DNA from 4 places in the Saccharothrix lopnurensis genome. Region 4 is predicted to be linked to each of the others. Evidence: riboswitches for the same ligand, from Rfam matches in the RefSeq annotation. Region 4 holds a riboswitch; each other region holds the start of a gene.
The links. Region 4 has a riboswitch for cobalamin ahead of ACFP3R_RS26900 (putative cobaltochelatase). Riboswitches for the same ligand answer to the same signal wherever they lie in the genome.
Positions count from the first base shown of each region.

Region 1: it holds a riboswitch for cobalamin, as region 4 does, so the genes downstream of both, ACFP3R_RS20850 (ribonucleoside-diphosphate reductase subunit alpha) here and ACFP3R_RS26900 (putative cobaltochelatase) in region 4, are expected to answer to the same signal.
Region 2: it holds a riboswitch for cobalamin, as region 4 does, so the genes downstream of both, ACFP3R_RS20865 (hypothetical protein) here and ACFP3R_RS26900 (putative cobaltochelatase) in region 4, are expected to answer to the same signal.
Region 3: it holds a riboswitch for cobalamin, as region 4 does, so the genes downstream of both, ACFP3R_RS19755 (prenyltransferase/squalene oxidase repeat-containing protein) here and ACFP3R_RS26900 (putative cobaltochelatase) in region 4, are expected to answer to the same signal.

Region 1 is NZ_JBHSQO010000020.1:125,928-131,818, forward strand. It holds gene ACFP3R_RS20835 (hypothetical protein) at 23-499, shown strand; partial or broken gene ACFP3R_RS20840 (IS5/IS1182 family transposase) at 636-713, shown strand; gene ACFP3R_RS20845 (glycoside hydrolase family 76 protein) at 1,150-2,700, shown strand; cobalamin riboswitch at 2,921-3,140, shown strand; gene ACFP3R_RS20850 (ribonucleoside-diphosphate reductase subunit alpha) at 3,261-5,891, shown strand, end outside.
Region 2 is NZ_JBHSQO010000020.1:132,060-136,841, forward strand. It holds gene ACFP3R_RS20855 (ribonucleotide-diphosphate reductase subunit beta) at 1-955, shown strand, start outside; gene ACFP3R_RS20860 (hypothetical protein) at 1,385-1,900, shown strand; cobalamin riboswitch at 2,073-2,195, shown strand; gene ACFP3R_RS20865 (hypothetical protein) at 2,306-2,680, shown strand; gene ACFP3R_RS20870 (choice-of-anchor P family protein) at 2,731-4,449, opposite strand.
Region 3 is NZ_JBHSQO010000019.1:29,520-38,853, reverse strand. It holds gene ACFP3R_RS19775 (energy-coupling factor transporter transmembrane component T) at 1-624, shown strand, start outside; gene ACFP3R_RS19770 (ABC transporter ATP-binding protein) at 621-2,222, shown strand; gene ACFP3R_RS19765 (ECF transporter S component family protein) at 2,219-3,070, shown strand; gene ACFP3R_RS19760 (ABC transporter substrate-binding protein) at 3,084-3,998, shown strand; gene ACFP3R_RS19755 (prenyltransferase/squalene oxidase repeat-containing protein) at 4,033-5,031, opposite strand; cobalamin riboswitch at 5,089-5,225, opposite strand; gene ACFP3R_RS19750 (SAM-dependent methyltransferase) at 5,486-6,007, opposite strand; gene ACFP3R_RS19745 (superoxide dismutase) at 6,118-6,747, opposite strand; gene ACFP3R_RS19740 (GNAT family N-acetyltransferase) at 7,248-7,730, shown strand; gene ACFP3R_RS19735 (DoxX family protein) at 7,856-8,425, opposite strand; gene ACFP3R_RS19730 (GNAT family N-acetyltransferase) at 8,886-9,035, shown strand; gene ACFP3R_RS19725 (lysyl oxidase family protein) at 9,171-9,334, opposite strand, start outside.
Region 4 is NZ_JBHSQO010000035.1:25,001-34,334, forward strand. It holds gene ACFP3R_RS26885 (SAM-dependent methyltransferase) at 1-1,071, opposite strand, end outside; gene ACFP3R_RS26890 (cobyrinate a,c-diamide synthase) at 1,136-2,518, opposite strand; gene cobO (cob(I)yrinic acid a,c-diamide adenosyltransferase) at 2,512-3,126, opposite strand; gene ACFP3R_RS26900 (putative cobaltochelatase) at 3,136-5,160, opposite strand; cobalamin riboswitch at 5,201-5,338, opposite strand; gene ACFP3R_RS26905 (cytochrome P450) at 5,447-6,676, opposite strand; gene ACFP3R_RS26910 (8-amino-7-oxononanoate synthase) at 6,713-7,894, shown strand; gene ACFP3R_RS26915 (GNAT family N-acetyltransferase) at 7,845-8,306, opposite strand; gene ACFP3R_RS26920 (serine protease) at 8,356-9,078, opposite strand; gene ACFP3R_RS26925 (LysE family translocator) at 9,254-9,334, shown strand, end outside.

The DNA of each region.
Region 1 (5,891 bases), on a different contig from region 4:
GGCGGTCGGGTACCGAAAACCCGTGGCCACGACAACGCAACAGCGCGGCGCCCTGCTCAGGGCCGCCGCCCTCGGCGCCGCGAGCGGCGCCCGCAGCACCGCCGGACTCACCTCGATCGCGCTGACCTCGTCACGCGCCGACACCGGCATCGCCCGGTCGCTCGGCGGCCGGGCCGGTTCGGTCGTGACGGGCCTGGCGGCGGTGGGCGAGCTGCTGGCCGACAAGCACCCGTCCACCCCGTCGCGCCTCGGCCTGCCCGGCCTGCTGCCCCGGCTGGTGCTGGGCGCCACGGCCGGGGCCGGGCTGGCGCGCCGCGAGGGCCGGTCGGTCGTGCCCGCCGCGGTCGCGGCGGCGGTGGCCGCGGCGGCGTGGTCCGTGCTCGGCAACCGCCTGCGGGCGCGCCTGGGCGACGGGTTCGGCTCCGACCTGCCGGGCGCGCTGGCCGAGGACGCCGCCGCCTTCGGGCTCGCCTGGTTCGGCGGCCGGCGCGGGCGCTGACGCCGGCCCGGCCAGGGAGGTGACCACCTTGCCGGGGTTGACGGTGCCGCACGGGTCGAGCGCCCGCGTGGTCGAGGGCTGAGGGATGTCACGTGATCCAGTGATCGGTCGCCGGGCTGGATCGGGGGTCATGATGCTGGTGCGGGTGGCGGTCGAGCAAGGCGGGGACGCGATCGCGGACGGGCGCCACGGCAGGCAGTGGCGCCTGGACCTGACGGCCACCGGTGGACGCCTGCGGCCGGCACATCGGTGGGCCATGGGTCTGGACAGGGCACGCGGTGAAGAACCGACCGCCCCGCCCTCGTTCGGGTGAAACCACCCCGCAGACGACAACACGGCCTTCACGACCGGCATCGTGGGTGCGGACCCGATCCCAGGTATCGGGTTGATCATGTGGACCACAGGTCCGGCGCTGGTGCCACCGCCAACTCCACCACGTCCGCTGTCCCGGTGGCGTCCCAGCGGACGACGACCCCACATCCGGTGGTTCGCCTACCGATCGGGTCGCCGCCCGGCCAACGATCCAGTCGGGACCTGACACAAATCTGTCCGGTCGGCCGTGTTGACGCTTCGTCGCGGACGATCCTAGCCTCGGTGTGAGAGCGTTCTCACGCTTGTCCCGGCCGCCCATCCCCTGCTTGGGAGGTCCCATGCTGAGCACCGTTGTCCAGGCGTCCCTGCTGCTGTCGCTCGTGGTCGTCCCCGCCGCACCGACCACCGCCCCACCGGAACCGGCCGCCGTGCCGCCGCCGGTGGTCACGGTCTGCGACAGCTACTGCGACGACCGGGACCCCGCGCTGCCGCCCGGCGCGCACCGGTCCCGGACCCGACCGTCGACGACGGCCGCGCCGCCCGCCGCCCTCGCCCCGGTCTGCAACACCCACTGCGACGGGCGCGATCCCGCGCTCTCGGCCGGGGAACGGGTCGCCCAGTCCGCGCCCGCCGGAACCCGCCGGGTCGCGCTGCACTTCGACAGCACCGAGACCATGGGCTGGGCGGTGATCAGCGGCGGCGGTCAAGGCGACTCGGTCTGGCTGGACCGCTCCTACGACGCCGGGGGAACGTGGCAGCCGAAGGTCGGCTCGACCACGACCCCGGCGGGTTACGGCGGCTGGCGCACGCTCATGCACAACGTGGACGACTGGGCCGGGCTGCGCGTCGGGCTGCTGCGCGCCTGCGGCCAGCCCGCCGGGTCGTCGACCATCGCCTGCACGAGCTGGTACCGCACCACGTGGAACGCCTGGGACCGCCGCACCGCCGCGGCCACCGCCCTGATGCAGCGGTACAACCCGGACACCGGCCTGTTCGACACCACGGGCTGGTGGAACTCCGCCAACGCGCTCAACGCGATCATCGACAACGCGCGGGTGAGCGGCATGGGTTCCTACCGCTACGCCATCGCCCGCACCTTCGACCTCAACCGCACCGCCTGGGACGGCAACTTCATCAACGAGTACAACGACGACGTCGCGTGGTGGGGGCTGACGTGGATCGCCGCCTACGACCTCACCGGCGACCGCCGCTACCTCGACACCGCCCGCACCGGCGCCGACCACATCCACCGCTACTGGGACCAGACCTGCGGCGGCGGCATCTGGTGGACCTCCAGCCGGACCTACAAGAACGCCATCGCCAACTCGCTGTACGTCCAGCTCAACGCCGCCCTGCACAACCGGTTGCCCGGTGACACCACCTACGTGCAGCGCGCCCGGAACGGCTGGCAGTGGTTCGAGGGCACCGGGATGATCACCAGCTCGAACCTGGTCAACGACGGCCTCGTCACCTCGACGTGCCGCAACAACGGCCAGACGCCGTGGAGCTACAACCAGGGCGTGCCGCTGGCCGCGCTGACCGAACTGCACCGCGCCACCGGCGACCAGGCGTACCTCACGCGGGCGCGGGCGTTGGCCAACGCCTCGACCACCAGTTCCGCGCTCAACCCGGGTGGGATCGTGTTCGACAACGGCGGCGGCGGTGACGTCCCGTCCTTCAAGGGCGCCTTCGTGCGCGGACTCGGTCAGCTGAACCGGGCGCTGCCGGACCGCCCGTACACCGCCTACCTCACCCGGCAGGCGGACACGGCCCACGCGCGCGACCGGTCCAGCAGCGACTCCTACGACCAGCCGTGGGCCGGGCCGTTCCAGCGCAGCGACGCGGCGCGCCAGCACAGCGCGGTGGACCTGATGAACGCCGCCGGCTGACCGGTTGGCCGGACGACGTCCGGAGCAGTCCCGGGAGCCGTTCACCGGACCGGTGCACCAGCGGTAACCAGGGACGCCATCCGCACGACCGCCGCCGACCGCACTCCGCGACACCGGCCCCCCGCACCCCGGGCGAGCACGGCGGCACGCACGACCTGCGGAGTGATCTTCGCGACCCTCGCTCATGTGGGGTCGGGTTGCGGGACGATCTACAACATGTAGTGTTCCCGCCGTCGATGGTTCCGACGCCCTTCCCGAAGGGCGGAGGAGGCAAGAGGGAACCCGGTGCGAATCCGGGACTGCCCCGCAGCGGTGAGTGGGAACGACCGCCGTCAACGAAGCACTGCGCGTCTCGCGTGGGAAGCGACGGCCAGTAGGTCCGGTCCTTTCGGGGTCGGGTGCCCGCGAGTCCGAAGACCTGCCGTCGGTGCGCGCGCCGGCCGGCGTGCGCGTGTCCGGGGCCTCGTGGGCGGGCCGACGCGGATCGGCGCGCCGTCGTGCGCGCGTCTGCGGCACCTCCCGCGTGCTCCGGGCCGTTCGAGGCTCGCGAGGAGAGGGCTGTGCCGACCACAACCACGAGCACCACCGCGCAGGTGCGGGTGATCCGCCGCGACGGCGGTGCCTCGGCGTTCGACGCCACCAGGATCGCGGTGGCGATGACCAGGGCGTTCCTGGCCGCGGAGGGTGACGCCGCCGCGTCGTCGTCCCGGCTGCACCCCCTGGTGGAAGATCTGACCGCGCAGGTGGGGGCCGCGCTGCTCAAGCACGCCCGTCCCGACACCGCGCTGCACGTTGAACAGATCCAGGACCAGGTCGAACTGGTCCTGATGCGCGGCGGCCACCACAAGGTGGCCCGCGCCTACGTGCTCTACCGCGAGAAGCGGGCCAAGGCGCGCGAAGTCGTGCCCTCAGCGCCGGAGTTCCGCGTCAAGGGCCCGGACGGGGAACTCGTCCCGCTGGACTGGGACCGCGTCGGGGTCGTGGTCGGCGAGGCGTGCGCGGACCTGGCGGACACCTCGCCGGAGGCCGTGCTGGCCGAGGTGCGGCGCACCCTGTACGACGGCATCACGGTCGACGAGCTGTCCGTGGCGCTGGTGATGGCCGCGCGGACGCTGGTGGAGACCGAGCCGAACTACTCCTACGTCGCCGCGCGGCTGCTGCTGGACCGGTTGCGGCGCGAGGCGCTGACCCGCGTCGCCGGCCGCCCGGTGGAGGGCGCCGGCGGGCGGACGTCCTACGTGGACCACTTCCCGGCGTACGTGCGGCTGGGCGTCGAGCTGGACCGCCTCGACCCCGAGCTGGCGAACTTCGACGTCGAGCGCCTGGCCGCCGCGATCCGGCCCGAGCGCGACGCGAAGTTCGACTTCCCCGGGATGCAGACGCTCTACGACCGCTACCTGCTGCACGACCACGGCACCCGTTACGAGCTGCCGCAGGCGTTCTTCATGCGGGTGGCGATGGGCCTGGCCCTGCGCGAGGACGACCGGGAAGCCCGCGCGATCGAGTTCTACGAGCTGCTGTCGAGCTTCGACTTCATGGCCTCGACGCCGACGCTGTTCAACTCCGGCACCACCCGGCCGCAGCTCTCGTCGTGCTTCCTCACCACCGTGGACGACGACCTGGACGGCATCTTCCGGGGTTACCGGAACAACGCGCTGCTGGCGAAGTTCTCCGGCGGCCTGGGCAACGACTGGACCCCGGTGCGCGGCATGGGCGCCCACATCAGGGGCACCAACGGCGAGTCCCAGGGCGTGGTGCCGTTCCTGAAGATCGCCAACGACACGGCGGTGGCGGTCAACCAGGGCGGCAAGCGCAAGGGCGCGGCCTGCGCCTACCTGGAGACCTGGCACGTCGACGTCGAGGAGTTCCTCGACCTGCGCAAGAACACCGGCGACGACCGCCGCCGCACGCACGACATGAACACCGCGAACTGGGTGCCCGACGAGTTCCTGCGCCGCGTCGAGGCCGACGCCGACTGGACGTTGTTCTCCCCCGACGAGGTGCCGGACCTGCACGACCTCTACGGTCGCGCGTTCGCGCGGCGCTACCGCGCCTACGAGGAGGCCGCCGACCGGGGCGAGATGCGGGTGGTCAAGCGGGTGCGCGCGGTGGACCTGTGGCGGCGGATGCTGACCGTGCTGTTCGAGACCGGCCACCCGTGGATCACCTTCAAGGACCCGTGCAACCTGCGCTCGCCGCAGCAGCACGTCGGCGTGGTGCACTCGTCGAACCTGTGCACCGAGATCACCCTGAACACCTCGGCCGACGAGGTCGCGGTGTGCAACCTGGGTTCGGTGAACCTGGCCAACCACGTCACCGCCGCCGGTGTGGACGCGGCCCGGTTGGAGCGCACCGTCACCACGGCCGTGCGCATGTTGGACAACGTGATCGACATCAACTTCTACACGATCCCCGAGGCCCGCCGGTCCAACCTGCGGCACCGCCCGATCGGCCTGGGCCTGATGGGGTTCACCGATGCCCTGTTCGTCCAGCGCCTGGTCCCGGGCTCGCCGGGAGCGGTGGAGTTCGCCGACCGCAGCACGGAGGCGATCAGCTACCACGCCCTGTCCGCCTCGGCCGACCTGGCGCGCGAGCGCGGCAGCTACGAGTCGTTCGAGGGTTCGCTGTGGAGCCGGGGAATCCTGCCCATCGACTCCGTCGCCCTGCTGGCCGAGGCCCGCGACGGCGACCTGGACGTGGACACCTCCACCACGCTGGACTGGGACGCATTGAGGGAGAAGGTGCGCGGCGGGATGCGCAACTCCAACACCACGGCCATCGCCCCCACCGCCACGATCTCCACCATCTGCGGCGTCGGCCAGTCGATCGAGCCGCTGTTCCGCAACCTGTACGTGAAGTCGAACATGTCCGGCGACTTCACCGTCCTCAACCGGCACCTGGTCGCCGACCTCAAGGCGCTCGGCCTGTGGGACGAGGCCATGGTGGCGGACCTGAAGTACTTCGACGGCTCACTGGCCCCGGTCGACCGGGTGCCCGACGAGCTGAAGGCCCTGTACGCCACCGCGTTCGAGGTCTCCTCCGAGTGGCTGGTCGAGGCCGGGTCGCGCCGCCAGAAGTGGCTCGACCAGGCCCAGTCGCTCAACCTCTACCTCGCCGCCCCGAACGGCCGCAAGCTCGACGCGGTGTACCGGCTGGCCTGGCGCAAGGGGCTGAAGACCACCTACTACCTG
Region 2 (4,782 bases), on a different contig from region 4:
GCCCCTGAAGTACCACTGGGCGTGGGAGAAGTACCTCGCCGGCTGCGCCAACCACTGGATGCCCACCGAGGTGTCCATGCAGGCCGACATCGCCCTGTGGCGCTCCCCCACCGGCCTCACCGACGACGAGCGCCACACCATCAAGCGCAACCTCGGCTTCTTCGCCACCTCCGAGTCCCTGGTGGCCAACAACGTCGTGCTCGCCGTCTACCGGAACCTCACCAACCCCGAGTGCCGCCAGTACCTGCTGCGCCAGGCGTTCGAGGAGGCCGTGCACACCCACACCTTCCAGTACGTCTGCGAATCCCTCGGCCTGGACGAGGGCGAGCTGTTCAACATGTACCGCGAGGTGCCCTCCATCACCGACAAGGCCGCCTGGGCGCTCCGGTACACCCGGCACCTGGAGGACCCCGCGTTCCGCACCGGCACGCCCGAGACCGACCGGGCGTTCCTGCGCGACCTCATCGCGTTCTACGTCGTGTTCGAGGGCATGTGGTTCTACACCGGCTTCGCGCAGATCCTGTCCTTCGGGCGGCGCAACAAGATGGTCGGCGTCGCCGAGCAGTACCAGTACATCCTGCGCGACGAGTCCATCCACCTGAACTTCGGCATCGACGCGATCAACCAGATCAAGATCGAGAACCCGGGGCTGTGGACCGAGGCGTTCCAGGCCGAGATCCGCACCATGCTCGGCGAGGCGTGCGAGCTGGAGATCGCCTACAGCCGCGACACCATGCCGAACGGCCTGCTCGGGCTCAACGCCGACCAGTGCGAGCAGTACATGCGCTTCATCACCAACCGCCGCTGCGCCCAACTCGGTCTCGCGCCCGTCTTCGGCCCCACCGACAACCCGTTCCCGTGGATGTCGGAGGCCATCGACCTGAAGAAGGAGAAGAACTTCTTCGAGACCCGCGTCACCGAGTACGCCTCGGGTTCCACGCTCGACTGGGACTGAGCCACCGGCCGGGTCGCGTGGTGCGCGACCCGGCCCCTCCCCCGCGCCGGCGCTGATCCACCCGATCGTGTCCCCGGGCGGCGGTTGCCGCCTTCGGGCGCGTCGCCGATCCCGCCTCGCCACGACACGGGCCCGGCGAACTCCGCAATTGCATTCCGCTGCCGGATTGCCACGGTCGAGCACCACCGGTAACCATTTCCTCAGCCCACCGCGTTCCGCAGGAGGCGGAGATGGGTCGCGCAGTCCCGGCGCGCTCGTCCCCGTCGAGGCCGAACCGCACCGCACCGGCGGTGGTGGCCGGCCGCGGCAGGGGGCGACGCCGCGAAGCCCGCCGGTCCGCGTCGACCGCACGACGCACCTCCTCCTCCGGGACCGCCGGCGGGCGCGTACCGGTGAAGAGTCGAAGCGAGGACAAAGGAGTCCGCTCGAATGAAGTCACCCCTGTTACCCCGGCTCGGCCGGGCTGTCGCCGCGTCGTTCGCGGTCGCCGCGACCACCCTCACCCTCACCGGCGGCGCGGGCGCCGACCCCGCCGCGGCGTCGGTGGCGTTCAAGGCCGAGCACACCGACCGCTGCCTGAGCAGCCACACCGCGGGCCAACTGGCCTGGCGCAACGCGCAGCCGGACCCGTCGCCCTCGCCGGTCACCGCGGTCAAGGTCACCGGCGAGGTGGCGCTGCGCGACACCACCCCCTGCGCCCCGCCCACCCGCACCGTCGCGGTGGCCGTGTTCACCGCCTACCACGGCCGCACCGTGGTCGACACCGAACGCCAGAGCACCACCGGCGCGTCCAAGTTCGAGTTCGTGCTCACCGTCCCGCTCGTCCCGACCCCGACCCCGGTGCCCATCGACCGCGTCACCGTCCAGGTCTGCCACACCGCCATCACCCCCGTCCCCGAACCAGGCCCCCTCACCTGCGGCGACATCTCCACCTACCTGATCTGACCCGCCCCCGGCGGTGGTGGCGGGTGGTCCGCCCCGCCACCACCGCCGGGGTGCGCGCCGACCGCGGCCCGGACGCGTCGGGCCCGGACGACTCTGGTGAGACCGGTCACCTCGGCGCGGACCGCGGGTGGTTCGTTGCCACAATCCGGACGACCACAGGCGACGGCGGACGAGGAAGCCGGTGACATTCCGGCACGGTCCCGCCACTGTGACCGGGGAGCAGATCCCGCCGCGGCCACCGCCCCACCCGGGGTGGGAAGGCCGGGACGAGCGTCGATCCGGGAGTCAGGAGACTCACGCCGTCGCCTCCTCACCCACCGGGGCGGATCTCCCCGAGAGAGGGCGGCTCCACCATGCGCCTGACGTCGTCAAAACCACCACTGCCCATCGCGCGGGCGGTGGACCGTGCCTGAGGACCGCCCGCGCGTCACCGTCTGCCGGGGGTGCTGCTGCGGCACCACCCGCAAGCACCCGCAGGTCGACCACGACGGGCAGGTGCGCGTGCTGCGCGAAGCGCTCGACGGCACCGCCGAGGTCCGCCTGTCCGACTGCCTCGACGCCTGCGCGCACTCCAACCTGCTGGTCGTCCACCCCTCGCCCGCCGCCCGCGCCGCCGGCGCCAAACCCCTGTGGCTGGGGCGGGTCCTCGACGACAGGGCACTGCGCGAGGTGATCGACTGGATCAGCGGCGGCGGCCCCGGTGTCGCGCCACCACCGGCCTCGCTCCGGGACAGGGTGGTGACACCGCCGAACGCGCGCACCCCACCGCGCACGACCTGAACGACGACACCGGGGTGGGGCGGTGGTGTCCGCCGCCCCACCCGGCGGCATCAGCTGGTCGGGCAGGGGGCGCCGGGACGGGTCAGGGTGACCCTCGCGTGGCTGATCACGAGTTCGGTGCCGGTGAGCAGGCGGACGCGCAGGGCGTTGACGGCGATGCCGGCGCCACCCGCCAGGGACCGCTGCTCGTTGACCACGACCGTGGCGACGAGCGGGATGGTGATGGTCAGGTCGACCGCGGGGTTGACCACGGGCACGCCGTTGACGCGCAGGTTGACCAGCTCGACGCCGCCCGCGGTGGTGACCGCGCCGGTGGCGTCCTCGTCGGCGGCGGCCCTGGCGCGGATCTCGTCGGCGGTGACCAGGCCGCCCAGCAGGGAGACGCCGGCGGTGCGGGCGTGCGCGGTGGCGGTGCGCTCGCCGTCGCCGTCGACCACGCCGCGCGCCTCGGTGTCGACGACGCCCAGCGAGCCGATCCCCGGCAGGCCCGCGCCGAGCAGCTGGTCCACGTCGAGGCCGGGCTGGGTGGTGCAGCTCAGGTCGGACGGCGCGAGGGGGCCGACGCCGACCAGCGGTGCGGTCAGCCTGCCGCCGTGGGCGTGGGCGTCGAACACCAGCACCGGCGGGGTGAAGCGCACCGAGGCGCACCCCGGCGCGTTGAGGCCGACCCGGGCGGTGACGTCGGCGGCGCAGGTGGTGTAGGTGCCGGCGCGGGCGGCGGTGACCGGAACGGAGATCGTGCACGAGACCTGACCGGTGGCCAGGCCGCCGGTGGCGGTGACCGCGCCGGCCGCGGTGGAGGTGGTGGCGTCGGCGCAGTCGGTGGTGGGCTGGGCGGTGGCGGTCAGGCCCGTCGGCAGGTCGGCGGTGAACGCCCACCCGTCCTTGACCGCCAGCTCGGCGGTGTTGGTGACGGTGAGGACCAGGGTGGACGTCTGCCCGACCTCGACCGGGGAGGGGCCGTAGGCGACGTCCAGCTGCGGGGTGACGTCGAGGACGCGGACGTTGTCGAACGCGGCGTCGTTGCCGGTGCCGCTGGCCTGGGCGTTGACCAGCCGCACCCCCACCGACGAGCCGCCGAACAGCACGGGCCGGTCGCTGGTGTAGGTGCCCACGGCGGTGCCGCCGATGACGGTCGAGGGGTTGGCGCAGGGCTCGATCGGGGTGGTGAAGGTGGGGATCGCGGTGGCCCCGTCGACCAGGTAGAACTCGAACAGCGCGTGGTTGGCGAAGCAGTTCCGCTCGGCCGCGTCCACCGAGAAGGTCAGGAACCGGTCGGGCGCCGCCAGCGGGATGGGCTGCTCCGTGGCCAACTGCACCTTGCCCGCGCCCGGGTTGCCCGCGGTGTAGGCGGTGACGGCGTGGTTGGCGCCCGGGTCGCCGCCCGCCCACTGCCCCAGGGCTCCGGCCATGGTCCGGACCGCCTGCCAGTCGCCGCTGCCGCAACCGCTGCCGGGTGGTGGCGTGGTGGACTGCTGGAGCGAGGCGAGCCAGCCGTTGCAGGCGGTCAGCCAGGCGGGGTCGGCGTCGTAGGTCTGGTTGACCGGGGGTAAGCCGGTGTAGGCGGTGAGCAGGGCGGGCGTGGTGCCCTGACCGTTCTCGAAGTCCTCCGCGAACACCACCACCGGCGCCTGCGGCACACCGGGCTCCGCCGTCGCGGTGACGGGGTGGACGGCGGCGAGGGCAACCGACAACGGCACGGCCGTCAGTGCCGCGGTGATGGCCGGCAGCAGCCTGCGCCGGTGGTGGGTGGGTGATGAGGTGGTCACCGATGAACTCCCTTGGTCGGGGCGGAACGTCGAGCACCGGTTCCGTCGTTGCCGTACGGGAGTGCATTAGCGCGGGGAGTGGGTCGGCACCCACTTGGCCGCGTGTGCTCACCTGATCGCCCCAGGTTCGGTGTGGGTCGACCACCTGGGTGACCGCTGTTGGGCTTGGGGCCCTGGTGCGGTCGGAGGTCGCCGGTGGTGTGGGCTTCGCGGACGGACTCGTCATCAGGTCCTCCCGGCACCTCTCACCACCGATATCCGGAACCGGAGTGAACCGAATCAAAAAGCGCACCCAAGCCTGTAAGTGCCCGTTTCCGAGCTTGCGCAGGTGAA
Region 3 (9,334 bases), on a different contig from region 4:
GTGTTCCCCCAGCTCGCCGAGAGCGTGCTGCGCGTGCGCCGGGCGCGGAAACTGCGCGGCGGCACCAGCCGCAAGAGGTTCAAGGCCCTGCACGTCATCGTCATCCCGGTGCTGGAGGACGCGCTGGACCGCTCGCTGCGGCTGGCGTCCTCGATGGACTCCCGCGGCTACGGCCGCGCCGCCCTGGTCGACGCCCGGCAGCGGGTCGCCACCGGCACGCTGATGATCCTCGGGCTGATCGGGGTGTGCGTGGGCGTCTACGCCACCCTCGACGGCACCACCCCGCGCTTCCTGGCCGCCCCGGTGCTCGTCGTCGGCACCGCGGTGGGCCTGGTCGGGTTCCACCTGGCGGGCAGGCGGGTGCGGCGCACCCGCTACCGCCCCGACCGGTGGCACGCGCCCGAACTGGTCGTGGCGGCGAGCGGCGTCGGGGTGGCCGTCGTGCTGTTCGCGTCGTCCAGCGTGGACCCCACGAACCTCAACCCGTCGCTGACCACCCTGTCGTGGCCGCTGCTGTCGTGGCCGCCGCTGATCGGCGTGCTCCTGGGCGTGCTGCCCGCGTTCCTGTCCCCGCCGCCCGCACCGCTGCACCCCGAGGCAACCGACCAGGAGGTGACCGCGTGATCGAGTGGAGGCAGGTCGCCTTCTGGTACCACGGCCGACCGGACCCCGTGCTGGCCGGCGTGGACCTGACCATCGGGGAGGGCGAACTGGTGCTGGTCGCCGGCCGCACCGGCTCGGGCAAGTCCACGCTGCTGGGCACCGTCAACGGCCTGGTGCCGCACTTCACCGGCGGCCACCTGGACGGGGTGGTGACGGTGGACGGCGTCATGACCCGCTCCCGACCGCCACGCGAGTTCGCCCACCTCGTCGGCGTCGTCGGCCAGGACCCGTTGGCGGGGTTCGTCACCGACACCGTCGAGGAGGAACTGGCCTACGGCATGGAACAGCTGGGCGTGTCCCCGCAGGTGATGCGCCGCCGCGTGGAGGAGACCCTGGACCTGCTGGGCATCGCCGACCTGCGCCGCCGCGCCCTGCGCAACCTGTCCGGCGGCCAGCAGCAGCGCGTCGCCATCGGCTCGGTGCTCACCACCCACCCGAAGGTGCTGGTGCTGGACGAACCGACCTCCGCGCTCGACCCCACCGCCGCCGAGGACGTCCTCGCCACCCTGGCCCGGCTCGTGCAGGACCTGGGCACCACCGTGCTGATGGCCGAGCACCGCATGGAACGCGTCGTGCCCTTCGCCGACCGCGTGGTCTACGTGTCCGGGGACGGCGGGGTGGTCGACGGCACACCCGCCGAGATCCTGCGCGACACCCCCATCGCGCCCCCGATCGTGGAACTGGGCCGGCTGGTCGGGTGGGACCCGCTGCCGCTGTCGGTGCGCGACGCCCGCCGCCGCGCCACCACCCTGCGCGCCGACCTCACCCCGTCCTCGCCGCGACCCGCCCCGACCGGCGGCACGCTGCTCACCGGCTCCGGCGTGGTCGTGCGCTACGGGCCGACCGTCGCGGTGCGCGGGGTGTCGCTGGACCTGCACGCGGGCGTGGTGCTGGCGCTCATGGGCCGCAACGGCTCGGGCAAGTCCTCGCTGCTGTGGGCGTTGCAGGGCTCGGGGCCGCGCCAGGGCGGCACCGTGCGCGTCGGCGGCGCCGATCCCGGGGCGCAGACCAGCGCCCAGGCCCGCAAGCTCGTCGGCCTGGTGCCGCAGACCGCGAGCGACCTGCTCTACCTGGAGACCGTCGCCGACGAGTGCGCCGCCGCCGACCTCGAATCCGGCGCCCCACCCGGCACCTCCCGGACCCTGCTCGACCGGCTGGCCCCCGACATCGACCCCGACCGACACCCGCGCGACCTGTCCGAGGGGCAGCGGTTGGCGCTGGTGCTGGCCGTGCAGCTCTCGGCCGCCCCGCGCGTGGTGCTGCTCGACGAACCCACCCGCGGCCTGGACTACACCGCCAAGGACGCCCTCGCCCGGGTGATCGGCGCGTTGACCGCCGAGGGTCGCGCGGTGGTCGTGGCCACCCACGACGTGGAGTTCGTCGCCCGGATCGCCGACCGGGTGGTGGTCATGGCCGAGGGCGAGGTCGTCTCCGACGGACCCACCGCCGAGGTGCTGGGCGGCTCCCCCGCCTTCGCGCCCCAGGTCGCCAAGGTGCTCGGGCCGGACTGGCTCACCGTCGACGAGGTGCGCGCCGCGCTGGCGGGGGTGGCGCGGTGATCCGCGACTGGGCCGACGCCGGCCGCGTCGTGCGCATCGGCCCCCGCTCCGCCACCGTGCTCGCGCTGGCCTCGCTCGCCGGGCTGATGATGTTCCTCTGGCCCCTGCTCGTCCGCGTCGAGCCGCAGTCCACGCAGCACGGGCCCGACGCGCCGTTCATCTTCCTGGCCATCCTGCCCGTGATCATCGTCATCGTGCTCGCCGAGCTGTCCGAGGGCGGCATGGACGCCAAGGCCCTCGCCCTGCTCGGCGTGCTGTCCGCGGTCAACGCCGCCCTGCGCCCGCTGGGCGCGGGCGTGGCGGGCATCGAAACGGTGTTCTTCCTGCTCGTGCTCGCCGGACGGGTCTTCGGCGCGGGGTTCGGCTTCGTGCTCGGCTGCACCTCGCTGTTCGCCTCGGCGCTGCTCACCGCCGGGGTCGGGCCGTGGCTGCCGTTCCAGATGCTCTGCTCCGCCTGGATCGGCGCGGGAGCGGGCCTGCTGCCCCGCCGCGTCACCGGCAAGGCGGAGATCGCCGTGCTCGTCGCCTACGGCATCGTGGTGGCCTACGTCTTCGGGTTCCTGATGAACCTGTGGTTCTGGCCGTTCATCACCGGCGCCGAGGTCGACTACCACGACGGCCACATCTCCTACGTGCCCGGCGCGCCCGTGCTGGAGAACCTGCACCGGTTCGCGGTCTTCACCCTGCTCACCTCCACCGCCGGGTGGGACACCGGCCGCGCGATCACCAACACGATCGCGATCCTCGTGCTGGGCCCGGCGGTGCTGGCCACGCTGCGCCGGGCCTCCCGCAAGGGCTCCCACGGGCTGCTGCCCACCTTCGGCGACCTCGGAGCGCCTGGCCGCTGACTACCCTGGGCCGATGCGAATCGTGTCGTTGCTGCCCGCCGCCACGGACATCGTCGCGGAACTGGGACGCGTGGGGGACCTGGTGGGGCGCACCCACGAGTGCGACTGGCCCGCCGAGGTCGCGTCGGTGCCCGTGGTCACCGCGACCGGGCTGGACCCCGATCGGTTGAGCAGCCGGGAGATCTCCGCCGCGGTCGGGGGCCACCGGGGGTCGTCGCTGTACTCGCTGGACTCCGACCTGCTCGCCGAACTCGCCCCGGACGTGGTGCTCACCCAGGACCTGTGCGAGGTGTGCGCGGTGTCCTACCAGCGGGTCACCGACGCCGTGCGCGTCATGGACGTCGGCCCGCGCGTGGTGAGCCTGGAGCCCCGCACGACGGCGGGCGTGCTGGACTGCGTGCGCCGCGTCGGCGGGTTGCTCGGCGTCGACGACACCGAGGAGCGCGTCACCGCGCTGGAGGCCCGCTTGGCCGCGGTCGCGGCGGCGGTGGCCGGGCGGGCGAGGCCGCGCGTGGCGGCGGTCGAGTGGCTGGACCCGGTGTGGCCCGCCGGGCACTGGGTGCCCGAGCAGGTCACCCGTGCGGGTGGTGACCCGCTGCTCGCCGGGGCGGGCGAGCACACCTCCCCGGTCGAGTGGTCCGCCGTGCTCGACGCGCGCCCCGACGTGGTGCTGCTCATGCCGTGCGGCCTGTCCCCGGAGCGGACGCTGTCCGAACTGGACGTGCTGACCGGCCGGCCCGGGTGGTCGGAGCTGCCCGCTGTGCGCACCGGCGAGGTGTGGGTGCTCGACGGTCCCGCCTACTTCAACCGCCCCGGCCCACGCGTCGTGCGCGGCGCGGAAGTACTGGCCCACGTGCTCCACGACGTCGCGGTGGGTGAGCCCGTGAGTCCTGCCGAGGCCCGCCGGGTGACGCTCACGGCGGGGTAGCCGCCACCCGGTCGGGTGGCGGCTACCGGTGACGTCAGGCGCAGGCGAGGACGGGAGCGCCGGATTTGCCGCCGCTGTGCAGGTCGGCCAGCCCGACGTCGGCCAGCCCGAGGACCGCCTGGGCGGTGGCGCGGGTCGCGGTGGCCGGGTCGAAGCCCGTGGCCTGCCAGGCGACGGCGCCGCGCTGCTCGACCGGGCCGGCGCAGTCGACCTGGAGGGACTTGAGGAACTGCTTGGCCTTGCGGGCGGCGGCGTCGCGGCCGCCGGCCTTGAGCGCCTGGCGGGCCAGGCCGGTGCTGTTGGCGTTGGGCGGGTTGGTGCCCACGCCGAAGCCGCCGTTGGTGTGCTGCACGCCCACCAGCCAGGACAGGCCCTGCTGCGCCTTGCCCGGCCGGCCCACGGCCCGGAGCGCCTGGGTGGCCATCGCGGTGGAGTCCACATCGCTCACGCACGGCGTGGCCGCCGGGTCCAGCGGGAAGCCGCCGTCCGGGCACTGGGTGCCGACCAGGAAGTCCACCGCCGGGACGGGCGCGCCGGCGGAGGTGCGGTCCAGCGCCAGCAGGGCCAGGGACTGGCTGAAGGCGTTGCTGTAGTCGCCGAACGCCGAGTTGTCGGAGAACCGGCCGGACGGGGTGAGCAGCGCCAGCAGCCCGGCGTGCAGGTCCACCCCGCCGAACGAGGCCGGGTTCGCCCCCGCGACCTGGGCGGCGAGCAGCAGCTTGGCGTGCGCGCCCACGTACGCCTCCCCGCCATCACCGACGTACCCGCTGGTGACGGTGGGTTGGGACAACCAGGCGATCGCGCGATCTGCGTGGTCATCGGCGGTGCGGGCCGCGGCGAACGCGAACACCCCGTCGATCGTCAGGCCCGCGTCGGGGTGGAGCACGCCGCCGAAGTCGACCTCGAAGCGCTCGCCGTCGACCATCTGGCGGGCCAGCCACCCGGCGGCGGCGTCCGCCCGGTTGTGCGTCGCCGGTACGGCGGAGGCGGTGGACGGGACGAGCAGCGACAGGCCGCACAGCAGTGCGAGCACAGCAAGAACACGACGTCTCATGGACGATGAACCCTTTCCCGCGAGCCACGACAGGAGTTGGTGCGCCGCGCGGAGCGGGTAATCGGGCTCGCCAACCCTTTGGAGGGGTGGCACACCGTTGCGGGTCAGCGCCGGATTCACACCGGACTTCCCCCGCACCGCGCGTATTCGGTTGACCCGCCCAGCCTGTCACCCCCGGCTCGCGGGTCAATCGGCCATCCGGCGCTTCGGAATGGCGAACGCGGTGCGCGGGAACGACTTCCGCGCACCGCGCGGTCACACCTCGACGGTCCTGGAGGCGACGACCGCCCGTCGCCGGGCCAGGCGGTAGGTGCGGCGGATACCCGCCTCCGCGCAGCGGCGGCGACCAGCTCGTCCTCGCCCGGCGCGGCGACGGGGTCGCCGGGGTGGTCCACGGCCGGCCCGCACCGGTCGAGCCGCCGGACACCCCGTTCTACGCCGACGTGTTCGGCGCGGTCGACCGGCCCGCCGGGCGGCGCAGCAGGTAGCTGTCCATGATCCACCCCTTGGCGGCACGGGCCCGTTCGCGCGCTTCGATGATCCGGTCGGCAACCTCGGGCAGCGGTCCGGCGATCAGGATCTCGTCGGGCGTGCCGACGCAGGCTCCCCAGTGGACGGTCACCCCGGGCTCGTCGACGAACCCGGGGAACGCGTCGCGGGAGTCGAGCACCACCAGGACGTCGTCCACGCACTCCGGCCAGCCCCGCGCCGGCCGGCGGCCGGTGGTGATCCGCACCGCGACCGAGACCTGGTCGACCGTGGTGCGGTGGCGCGCGGCCAGGGCCGAGATGATGCTGATGCCCGGCACGACCCGCACGTCGAACCCGGTGGTGCCGCGCGCGAGGACGTCGTCCACCACGGCGATGACGCTGTCGTAGAGCGCCGGATCGCCCCACACCAGGAACGCGCCGGTCTCACCGGACCCCGGGTGCTCGGCGATCAGCCGCTCGCACACGTCCGCGCGCCGCGACCGCGTCCAGAGCCGTGCCCCCGCCTCTTGCGAGAGGCAGGGGCACGGTGGCAGTGCGTGGTCTGTCGGAGCACCCACTGCCGGTCTTCGGAGGGCTACTTCGACGGCGCGACCAGCCCGGAGCCGCCGGCGCGGGCGGCGTCGAAGCGGCGGGTCACGTCGGCCCAGTTGACCAGCGACCACAGCTTCTGCACGTAGTCGGGGCGCACGTTGCGGTACTGGAGGTAGTAGGCGTGCTCCCAGGCGTCGAACACCAGCACCGGGGTGGTGTTCATGCCGACGTTGCCGTGGTGGTCGTAGACCTGCTCCACGACCAAGCGCCCGGACAACGGCTCCCAGGCCAGCACGCCCCAGCCCGAGCCCTGCACCAGCGTGGTGGCGGCGGAGAGCTGCTTGGCGAAGGCGTCGAACGAGCCGAAGTGCTCGTCGATGGCCGCCCGCAGCTCGCCGTCGGGGCGGTCGCCGCCGTCGGGGCTCAGGTTGTCCCAGAACATCGTGTGCAGGACGTGCCCGGACAGGTTGAACGCGAAGGTCTTCTCCAGGCCGACGATGCCCGAGAAGTCCTCCTTCTCCCGCGTCTCCGCCAACCGTTCGAGGCTGTCGTTGGCGCCCTTGACGTAGGCGGCGTGGTGCTTGCTGTGGTGCAGCTCCAGGATCTCGCCCGTGATCGCGGGCTCCAGCGCCGCGTAGTCGTAGGGCAGGTCCGGCAGCACGTACTGGCTCATCAGCTCTCCGGGAACTCCGTGGTGGGTTGTTGCCACTATCTAGCAAGAACAACTTTGTGGCAACTCGGCCACGTGCCGAACCCGGGTGATGGCGACCGGACCCCGGTCCACCCACACGGCTATGAGGTTCGCCGAACGGTTGACGGACAACGGAATCCCGCCCTCGGCGGAATCGATCGGCGGCTCGACGCCCTGATGGAGAACGTCTTCTCCACGTTCAAGGTCGAACTGGTCCAGCGACGGTCCTGGCGCACCCGCGACGAGGCCGAGAACGACACCGCTCGGCACACCGCCCGGACCGAACCGGCTACCATCCCGGCGGCACCGGCCGCAGCCAGGCAACAGCTGCCTCGGGTCGTCGGGGAAGCTCGGTGGCCGGCACGGAGTGCTTCGCGGCAGGTCGCACGCGTATCCGGTGGTGGCCACGAGACGGGGCCGTCGTGGTTCCCGGGTCGGGCGACGACTCCCGGGTTCCCGCTCTCAGCGAAAGGCGCACTCCCATGGACATCCGTCCACTGCGTACCGAGGATCTCCCCGCGGTTCTCGACCTGACGATCGATGTCTTCAGGCCGTTCTACGAGGACTCCTTCCGCCCGGTCGTCGGTGATCCCGTGTTCATGAACCGGCACGGGGACTGGAAGGAGGACTACCGACGCCACCTCAGCGCCGTGCACGATCCGGAGCACGGCAGGTTCGCCGCCGTCGCACGGGTCGATGAGCAGGTGGCGGGCTACATCGGTTGGATCACCCAGGATGCCGAGCGGCACGGAGAGGTCGACATCCTCGCGGTGGCAGCACGACACAGGCGCCTCGGGGTGGGGCAGGCGTTGGTCGAGCACGCGGTGACGCACATGAGGGCTGCCGGGATGGCCGTGGTCTCCATCGGAACCGGCGGGGACGACTTCCACTCTCCCGCGCGCGCGTTGTACGAGTCGCTCGGTTTCACGCCGTTCCCGAACGTCAACTACACGAAGGCACTCTGAGCAACGGGGTGGGCCGGTGTCGCAGGCTCCGGCCCACCCCGTTGCTCTCGCCATTCCGGTGAAACCAACCGATCACGCCGCCCCGCCGGGGAGCGCCCCACTCACCCCACGTGCGAAAGACGGGGCTAGCGGAAGATGACCAGCACCCCGGTGGCCACGACCACGGCGAGCGCGAACCCGGCCAGGCCGTAGCGCACGGGATCGCGCTGGAGGCGGCGGCCGAGCCCGAACGTCGAGTCGACGGCGAACCGGCCCGACCCGGCGAACAGGACGGCGAGGATCATCGATGCCTGCATCACGTCCACTGCGATGTTGCGCCCGGGGTTGGGCAGCAGCGGCGCGCCCCACTTGAGCACGAGCAGGTTGATGGCCATCCCGAGCAGCGCGGCGGCGCCGAGCGGGGTGAACAGGCCGAGCAGGATCAGCACGCCCCCGCCGAACTCGGTCAGGCCGGACACCCAGGACAGCAGCATCGTGGGTCCGTGGAACCCCCATCCGCTGTCACCGGGGGCGTCGAGCTGGCGGGCGAACCCCTCCAGGCCGGGGCCGCCGAAGGCGCCGAAGAGCTTCTCCGCCCCCTTGCCGATGAAGATCACACCGAGGACGACGCGCAGGATGAGCAGGCCCAGGTCTGTCCCGAGCGTGGACTTGGCGGTGGACAGGGGACCGGGTTCGGTCAGCGAGGGTTCAGACACGATCGGTTAACTTAGGCTAAGCTAACTTGCCTGTCTACTACAGCCCAGAGTAACCGATTTGCCTGTTTTGCATCACTTTCCGTAACCGCTGTTGGCCGGGAGGTTCCCGTGCTGATCACGGCGTCCGGCCTGCCCACCCGAGGAAGTCGACCCCGGCGGGCGCGGCGACCCACCGGCTCGGCGGGTGCAGTCCTGGATCGCACCGGCCCCATGACCGAGTTCCGCGCCTCGGCGGTGAACGACGTGCCCGATCACCGGCACCGCGTGGTGCCGGCCGTCACGATCCGCGAGGCCCGTGAAGACGACTGGCCCCGGATCTGGCCGATCATCCACGACGTCATCACCGGGCAGCGGGCTCTTCCCTACGACCCCGACATGAGCGAGGTCGACGCGAGGCGGACCTGGCTGCTGGGCGCGCCGGCGAGGGTTCGCGGCGGTCCAGTTCAACGCCGTCGTCGAGGTGAACACGGCCGCGGTCCACCTGTACGAGAGCCTCGGGTTCGTCACCCTCGGCACCGCCCCCGGAGCGTTCCGCCACCCCACCCTGGGGCACGTCGGCCTGCGCGTCATGTGGCTGGACCTGCGACGCCCGGGAGGCGCGACCGGCTGATCCGAACTCCGCCGCGGCACGACCACCGCCACCCACGGGCCTTCCGGTCACCGCCGCACCCGAACGATCGCCGCCGCGACCCACCCGCGGGAGCCGTCCTCGACCGACTGAGCACCTCGCCGGCCACGTCGGTGTTCAGCAGGGCACGGCGGGGCTCCCCAGCGCCGCTGTCGGCGTGCCGGTGGCGAGGCCCGTCAGCGTGATGGGCACGCGCACGCAGTTGTCGCCCTCGTCGAGTTCGCGCAGCCTGTTCGCGGGGTCGATGCGGGTGACGAGGGCATACGTGCCGTCCGTCAGGT
Region 4 (9,334 bases):
GGTGTCCACGTCCTCGGCCGGGACGGCGGGGTCCTCGGTGGGGTCCTCGGTAGGGTCCTCGGCGGGGTCCCGGGTGTCGACGGGGCCGGCCGGGTCCTCCCGGTCCTCCCGGTCCTCCGGCTCACCCGTGCCGATCACCAGGTCCAGCACCGGCTCGTCCCGCACCCTGGCCGCGGCGCGCTTGCTGCGCGCGGTCTCCTGCCAGTCGTGCACCGCCGACCACGCGGCCGCCGACGGCGAGTCACCCGTCGACCGCTCGGCCGTCCGCTCACCCGACCGCTCGCCCGCCGACCGGCCGGCGCGCAGCGCCCACCGCGACGGCCGCGACCGGCGCACCGGCTCGTCGCCCTCGACCACCACCGCGGCGGACCGGCCGCGGGGCGCGGGCGGCGCGAGCACCTTGCCGACCAGGAGCAGCGTGGTGCGGTAGAGCTTGTGCTCCTTGACGCACGCCTCCAGCCCGCCGACCGTGGTCCGCACGACCGTCTCGTCCGGCAGGGACACCTTGTAGGCGACCACGACGGGCGTGTCGTCGGGGTAGCCGCCGGCGCGCAGCCGCTCGACCACCTGGCCGGCCCGCGCGCCGGACGCGGAGATCGCCATCGTGGTGCCGTGCGCGGCGAACGCCTCGACGTGCTCGGCGGTCTCGGGGCCGACCAGCACCAGCGACTGCGCCACGTCCGACGCGGTCAGCTCGCGGCCGACCGACGCGGCCGCCGCGGAGACCTGGGACACGCCGGGCACCACCTCGGTGTCGAGGCCGAGCCGCCGGCAGACGTCCCGCTGCTCGTTGAGCCCGCCCCACAGCGCCGGGTCGCCCGCGTGCAGGCGCACCACCCTGAGCCGGCCCGCCGCGGCGCGGCGGTACAGCTCCACCACCTCGGGCTCGGGCACCCGGGAGAAGTCGACCAGCTCGGCGTCGGGGCGGGCGTGCTCGCGCACGCACTCGGCCTCGACCACGGCGGGCGCCCAGAGCACCACGTCCGCCTCGGCTATCCGCCTGGCGCCGCGCACGGTGATCAGATCGGCGGCGCCGGGACCGGCGCCCACGAAGGAGACCCGACCAGTCATCACCACTGCTCCCCATGACGCGTTCGGCTGGTGGGCATGGACCGTACCGCGTTCGGGGGTTCCACTATCGAGTGGCCTCAACGGGTGCCGCCCCGGCCGCGCAGGCCCGCACGAAGCGCGCCACGGCCCCCGGCGCGGACGCCGGGTGGGTGTGCAGGTACGACGCGTGCACGCCGCCGAGCACGAACCCCTCGGCCACCGGGCGCAGGTCGTGCCCGCGCCACCGCCAGGCGGGTTTCGCGCCGTGCGGGACGCTCAGCGCGGTGCGGTGGAACTCGTGGCCGGTGATCCGGGCGCCCGGCCGGGCGAGCACCGAGTCGTGCGGCGCGACCGCGTCGCGGTAGCCCAGGGTGAGCCGGGGCGTCATCGCGCCGTCCGCGTCGAGCACCCCGCACATCGGCGCGCCGTCGAGGGACTTGGCCAGGTACAGCAGGCCGCCGCACTCGGCGTGCACGGGCGCGCCGGCGCGGGCCAGCCGGGTGACGTCCTCGCGCAGCCGCTCGTTGGCGCTCAGCTCGGCCGCGTGCTGCTCGGGGAACCCGCCGGGCAGCACCAGGCCCGCCGTGCCCGCGGGCAGGGCCTCGTCGCGCAGCGGGTCGAGCACGACCACCTCCGCCCCCGCCGCCGCCAGCAGCTCGACGTGCTCGGCGTAGCCGAAGGTGAACGCCGCGCCGCCCGCGACCGCGATCACCGGTGAGCCGTGGGCGTGAGCCGGGCCCGCCTCCTCCCGGGGGTCCCAGGCGGTCGCGGTCACCGCGGGGGCCTCGGCGGCGAGCCGGCGCACCCCGTCCAGGTCGACGTGCCGGGCCACGGAGTCCGCGATGGCCTCCACCGCCTCGACCGCCGCCGGGCCGTGCTCGGCGGCGGTGACCAGGCCGAGGTGGCGGGAGGGCAGCCGGAACCGGTCGTCGCGCGGCAGCGCGCCCAGCACCTCCAGGCCGACCTCGGCGCAGGCGCCGCGCAGCACCTGCTCGTGGCGCGGGGAGCCGACCTGGTTGAGCACCACGCCACCCAGCCGCACGGTCGGGTCGTAGCCGCGGAAGCCGTGCAGCAGGGCGGCCAGGCTGCGGCTCTGGCCCCGGGCGTCGACCACGAACAGCACGGGCGCGGACAGCAGCTTGGCGACGTGCGCGGTGGACCCCAGGCCCTCGGTGTCCACCCGCCCGTCGAACAGGCCCATCACGCCCTCGACCACGGCCAGGTCGCAGCCGCGCGCGCCGTGCGCGAACAGGGCGGGCACCCGGTGCTCGCCGACCATGACCGGGTCGAGGTTGCGGCCCGGCCGGCCGGTGGCCACCGCGTGGTAGCCGGGGTCGATGTAGTCGGGGCCGACCTTGAACGGGGCCACCCGGTCGCCCGCCCGGCGCAGCGCCGCCATCAGGCCGGTGGCCACGGTGGTCTTGCCGCTGCCGGAGGCGGGGGCGGCGACCACCAGCCGGTTCACCACTCGATCCCCTTCTGGCCCTTCTGCCCCGCGTCCATCGGGTGCTTGACCTTGGTCATCTCCACCACCAGGTCGGCGGCCTCGACCAGCGCGGCGGGCGCGTGCCTGCCGGTGATGACGACGTGCTGGTGGCCGGGCCGGTCGCGGAGGGTCTCGACCACCTCGGCCACGTCCACCCAGCCCCAGTGCACCGGGTAGGTGAACTCGTCGAGCACGTACAGCCCGTGCCGCCCGTCCCGGATCCGGCGGGCGATCTCCTGCCAGCCCTCCCGCGCGGCGGCGGCGTGGTCGTCCTCGGTGCCCTGCTTGCGGGACCAGGACCAGCCCTCGCCCATCTTGTGCCACTCGACGGGGCCGCCCTCGCCGGTCTGCTCGTGCAGGCGGCCCAGGGCGCGGAAGGCCGACTCCTCGCCGACCTTCCACTTGGCGGACTTGACGAACTGGAAGACACCGATGGACCAGCCCTGGTTCCACCCGCGCAGGGCGAGGCCGAAGGCGGCGGTGGACTTGCCCTTCATCTCCCCGGTGTGCAGGACGACCAGGGGCCGGTTGCGGCGCTGCCGGGTGGTGAGCCCGTCGACGGGCACGGCGGACGGTTGGCCTTGGGGCATCTTCGGCTCCTACGCGGCTCGGGCGGCGCGGACCACGCCGGCGACCTGGTCGGCGGACAGCTCTTCGAGGCGCAGGCACGCGGCGTCCAGCGCGCCCGCCACCCGCCCGGCCAGGCCGAGCCTGATCGGGCCGTGCTCGCAGTCCACGACCACCGCGGCCACCCGGTCGGCGGCCAGCAGGCCCGCGGCGCGCAGGGCGTCGCGCAGCGGGTCGCCGCCCGTGCCGGAGGCGGTCGCGCGCCCGTCGGTCAGCAGCACCAGCAGCGCGCGGCGGCGCGGGTCGCGCACGCGCTCGGTCCCCAGCACGCGCCGGGCGCGCAGCAGGCCGTCGGCCAGCGGGGTGCGGCCGCCGGTGCGCAGGGCGCGCAGCCGGGCCGCCGCGGCGTCCACCGAGTGGGTCGGCGGCAGGGCGACGGTGGCCTCCCGGCCCCGGAACGTCACCACGCCGACCTTGTCGCGCCGCTGGTAGGCGTCGCGCAGCAGGGAGACCACCGCGCCGCTGACCGCGGACATCCGCTGCCGCGCGGCCATCGACCCGGAGGTGTCGACCACGAACAGCACGAGGTTGCCCTCCCGGCCCTCGCGCACCGACCGGCGCAGGTCCGATCCGCGCAGCTCCAGGCCGGGACCGCCGCGGCCCCGGGCGGCCTGGTGGGGCGCGGCCGCGGCGAGCGTGCCGAGCAGGTGCAGACCCGATCCGTCCACTGTGGAGGGTCGGACCACGCGGCCGGTGCGGGCGCGGGCCCGGGAGCGCTTGCCGGGCGCGCCGTCGCCGACGCCGGGCACCTGGAGCAGGCGGGCGCGGAAGGCGGGGGCGGGGGTGTGCGTGCGCTCGGCGGAGGGGCCGCCGCCGTTCCCGGCGGGCTGCTCGGGCGGGCGACCCGGCAGCTCCGCACCATCACCGTCGGGCACGTCGTCCCCCGGACCGCCGCCGGGGCCGCCGCCGCCGTCGTCGGGTCCCTCGTCGTCGGGATCGCCGTCAGGGCCGTCCTGGGGGCCGCCGTCGGGCCCGTCCGGCTCCCGGGCGGCCTCCTCGCCCTGCCGGAGTGCGTCGTCCAGCTGCTCCTCCTCCAGCCCCGGCTCGTCGAACGGGTCGCGGCGCTTGCGGTGCGGCAGGGCGAGCCGCACGGCCGCCTCCACGTCCTCCTCCGCCACCTCGTCGGCGCCGCGCCAGGCGGCGTGCGCGGTCGCGGTGCGGGCGACCACGAGGTCCGCGCGCATCCCGTCCACCTCGAACGCGGCGCAGATCGCGGAGATGCGGCGCAGCTCGGCGTCCGGCAGCACGACCGCCGCCAGCCGGGCGCGGGCCCCGACGATCCGCGCGGCCAGCGCGGCGTCCTGCTCGGCCCAGCGCGCGGCGAACCCGTCCTGGTCCGCCTCGTAGGCCAGCCGCCGCCGGACCACCTCGGTGCGCGTGGGCACGTCCCGGGCGGCCCGGACGGTGACCGTCAGGCCGAACCGGTCCAGCAGCTGCGGGCGCAGCTCGCCCTCCTCCGGGTTCATGGTGCCCACCAGCAGGAACGACGCGGCGTGCGACACGGACACGCCCTCGCGCTCCACGTGCGCGCGGCCCATGGCGGCGGCGTCGAGCAGCAGGTCCACGAGGTGGTCGTGCAGCAGGTTGACCTCGTCCACGTACAGCACGCCCCGGTGGGCGGCGGCCAGCAGGCCCGGCTGGTAGGCGCGCACGCCCTCGGTGAGGGCGCGCTCCAGGTCCAGCGAGCCGATCAGCCGGTCCTCGGTCGCGCCGACCGGCAGTTCGACCAGCCGCGCGGGCCGCCGCTCGGACCCCGCCGCGTGCGGTCCGTCCGGGCAGTCGGTCGCCACCGCCGGGTCGCAGCCGAACCGGCAGCCCGGCACCACGTCCAGGCCGGGCAGCAGCGCGGCCAGCGCGCGGACCGCGGTCGACTTCGCGGTGCCCTTCTCACCTCGGACGAGCACCCCGCCGATACCGGGGTGCACGGCGTTGAGCAGCAGCGCCGTGCGGAGGTCGTCCTGTCCGACGACGGCGGAAAAGGGGAAACGCGCGCCCATGCGGCGGTGTCCTTCCTCGGGTGTCCACGCCCGGGTCCGGTAGCGATGACGTCGGGGGGCGAGTTCCTGGCTCCCGGGGTGAACCGGTCACAGTGGCGGGACCGCGCCGGATTCGCACCGGCTTCCTCGCGCACCCCTACAGCCCCGGCATCGTCGCACCTGCGGCCGGCGGCTCCAAGCCCCGGGGACGCGAGCGCGATCACACCGGGACCGGCCGCACGCCCCCGGCACCGCCGCGGACCAGGCCGGTGGAGGCGTCCCGGGACGTCGACGCGCTGTCGACGCGCTACCGCCGGCCGACCCCGCCCGGGGCCACGAGCCGCCGGGCGGCCGCCTCGCCGGCGGGCCCGTCCCGGTCCCCCAGGTCCACCTCGACGGTCAGCGGCGCCCGGAACGACAGCAGGCCCAGCACCGGCGGCGGGTCCGCCGAGGCCAGCCGCAGGCGCGGGAACCGCAGCGCGGTCTCCCGCAGCACCACCTCCGCCTCCAGCCGGGCCAGGCCCGCGCCGAGGCAGAAGTGCCTGCCGTGGCCGAACGCCAGGTGCGCGCGGGCGTTCGGGCGACCGGGGCAGAACCGCTCGGGGTCCTCGAACGCGCCGGGGTCCGAGCCCGCGCCCGCGAGCATCAGCAGCAGCGGCGCGCCCGCCGGGACCTCGACGCCGGACAGCACGACCGGCTCGGCCGCGACCCGCCGCCAGGTGGTGACCGGTGGTTCCCGGCGCAGCACCTCCTCGACGCACGCGGCCGCCAGGCCGGGTTCGGGCAGCCGCGACCACAGGTCGCCGTGCCGCAGCACCGCGTGGAACGCCGCGCACAGCAGCTGCGTCGTCGTCTCCTGGCCCGCGATCAGCAGGAAGTAGCACAGCCCGGCCGCCTCCCGCAGCGGCACGCCCCGGGCCCGCAGCGCGCCGAACAGGTCGTCGCCGCGCGGGTCGGCGACCTCGATGCGCCCGGTCAGCCACCGGTGGAACGCGGCGGCCGGCCCGGCCAGCTCCCGCTGCCGCGCCGGCGAGACGTCGCCCCAGAACAGCTCCAGCGACGCGGTGCTCCACGCCTTCAGCGCGGCCACGTCCACGTCGCGGATGCCCAGCACCTCCAGCAGCACCACCGCCGGCAGGTCGCGGGCCAGCGCCGGGTGCAGGTCCACCACCCCGGTCAGCCCGGCCAGCCGCGCCGCGGTCAGCTCCGCGATCCGCGGCCCCGCCGCCGCCACCCGCGCGGGCGTGAGGAAGCGGGCGACCAGCCGGCGCAGGGCGGCGTGGGTCGGGGTCCCGTTGTTGGCCAGCGTCGGCGGCAGCGAGAACCCGGCGCGGGCCAGCTCCCGCAGCACCGGGCCGGGGATCGGGACCACCGCGGTCAGCGCGTTGTCCGGGCGGAACCGGCGCGGGTCGGCCAGCACCGCGCGCACGTCGTCGTACCGGCTGACCAACCACAGCCCGGTGCGCCCGTCCCGGTGCACCGGCGCCCGCTCGCGCAGCGACCGCAGGTCGGCCGGTCCGGGCTGGAAGAGGTCCACGCCGGCACGGTAGCCGCCGGGTGCGACACTGCCGGCGTGAGTGTGCGCACAGGTGAGTCGGTGTTCGACTGGATCGACACGCGCGCCGGGGCCCGCGCCAAGGCCGGCCTCGCGCGCCGCGTCCGGCCCCGCCCCGCCGAATCCGCGGACCTCGACCTGGCCTCGAACGACTACCTGGGCCTGGCCCGCGACAAGCGGGTCACCGGGGCGGCGGCCGCGGCCGCGCTGCGCTGGGGCGCGGGGTCCACCGGGTCCCGCCTGGTCACCGGGTCCACCGAGCTGCACACCGAGCTGGAGTACGAGCTGGCGAACTTCTGCGGCGCCCAGTCGGCCCTGGTGTTCTCCTCCGGCTACCTGGCCAACCTCGGCGCGCTGGCCGCGCTGTCCGGACCGGGCACCGCGATCGTCGCCGACCAGCACATCCACGCCTCGCTGATCGACGGCACGCGGCTGTCCAAGGCCGACGTGGTGGTCGCCGGGCACTGCGACGTGCCGCAGGTCGCCCACGCGCTGGCCACCCGCGGCAAGCGGCGGGCGCTGGTGGTGACCGACTCGGTGTTCTCCGTGGACGGCGACCTCGCGCCGCTGGCCGAGCTGCTGGCGGCCTGCCGCGAGCACGACTCGGCCCTGGTCGTGGACGACGCGCACGGCCTGGGCGTGCTCGGCGAGGGCGGGCGCGGCGCGGTGCACGCGGCGGGCCTGGCCAAGGCGCCGGACGTGGTGACCACGCTGACGCTGTCGAAGTCGCTGGGCGCGCAGGGCGGGGCGGTGCTCGGGCCGAGCCGGGTGGTCAAGCACCTGGTGGACACCGCGCGCACGTTCATCTTCGACACCGGCCTGGCCCCGTCCGGCGCGGCGGCGGCGCTGACCGCGCTGAAGGTGCTGCGCGAGGAGCCGGACCGGCCCGCGCGGGCCCTGGACGTGGCCCAGGACCTGGCGTTCCGGCTGCGCGAGGCGGGGCTGTCGGTCAGCACGCCGACCGCGGCGGTGGTGTCGGTGCGGGCGCCCTCGCCCGAGGCGGCGTTCGGCTGGGCCGAGGAGTGCCGGGCCCGGGGCGTGTCCGTGGGCTGCTTCCGGCCGCCCTCGGTGCCGGACGGCGTCTCCCGGCTGCGGCTGACCGCCCGCGCCGACCTCACCGGGGCCGACGTCGAGCGGGCCGTGCGGGTGATCACGGAGACCGGCGCATCCGCCGGTGCGGTATCCCGTCCTCGTCCGTGAACTCCGCGCCCTGCGGCTCGAAGCCGAACGAGGCGTAGAAGTCGACCACGTAGGTCTGCGCGTCCAGCACGCAGTCGGCCCGGCCCACCTCGGCCAGCGCCGCGTCCACCAGCCGGCGGCTGTAGCCGCGGCCGCGGGCGGCGCGGGCCGTGCAGACCCGGCCGATGCGGAACCCGCCGCCGGGCTCCTCCAGCAGCCTCAGGTAGGCCACCGGCTCCGGTGAGCCGTCGGCCTCCAGCCACAGGTGTCGGGTGCCCGGCTCCAGGTCGCGGCCGTCCAGGTCCTGGTACACGGCCTTCTGCTCCACCACGAACACGTCGCAGCGCAGCTTGAGCAGGCGGTAGAGCTGGTCCGGCGTCAGGTCGGCCGACCACCGGCGACGCAGGGTCGCCGGGTACTGGGGTGAGCGCACGGCACCGTGGTACCACAGCATCAGCGCCACGACCGGCACCGACCCCGCATCAGAGCCACTCCCGGTACCGGGCCAGGGCGGTGTAGACACCGGGGTGGTCGGCGCGGGCGCAGCCGTGGCCGAAGGACACCACGCCGACGAGTTCGCCGGCCGCGGTGAGCGGACCGCCCGAATCGCCCTCGCACGCGTCCTTGCCGCCCTCGGGGTAGCCCGCGCACAGCATCGCGCCCGGTCGGTAGCCCCGCACCAGGTCCGCGCACTCGGCGTCCGCGCGGATCGGCACGTCGACCTCGCGCAGGACGCGGCTAGGCGGCCGCAGCTCGCCGGTGCGGCCCCAGCCGCGGACCACGGCGGGCCCGGTGCCGGGCTCGGCGACCCGGACCGGCTGGTAGGGCAGCGGGTCGACCAGGGTCAGGGTCGCCACGTCGTCGCCCGCGGTGACCGCGGTGAAGTCGGGGTGCCGCCAGATCGCCGCGACCCGGCTGCCGCGACCCGCCCGACTGTCCAGGTCGGCCCGGCCCGCGACGGCGGTCAGCTCCTCCGCCCGCCGGTCGCGCCGGCCCACGGCGGAGCGCTCGACCGTGCAGTGGGCGGCGGTGACGACCTTGTCCGGCGCGATCAGCGCCCCGCCGCAGAAGAAGTTGCCCGCCTGGTCGAACAGGGCCACCACCCACGGCGCGGGCGGGGCCTCCCGGCCGCCGACGACCGCGGCCGCGGGGAGCCCGGAGAAGAGCAGGACGAGCACGGCGAACACCGGCGCGCTGATGCGCATGGACCACTCCCCTACGTCACGTGGATGAACGGGCACAGACCGTAGCGGAGCGCGCACGACTTCCCTATCCGGGTATGGGAACCGGAAAATCTGTTGTTAGAATCCCCTGATACCGAAGATTCCACGGCCAGTGAGACAGATCACGAGCATCTGTCCGGAACATGAGGGAGGTTCCATGCACCTGGATCTCACCCAACTGCCCGCGTTCCTCATCGCCTGCGCGGTGGTGGTCCTGACCCCGGGCGTGGACGCCTTC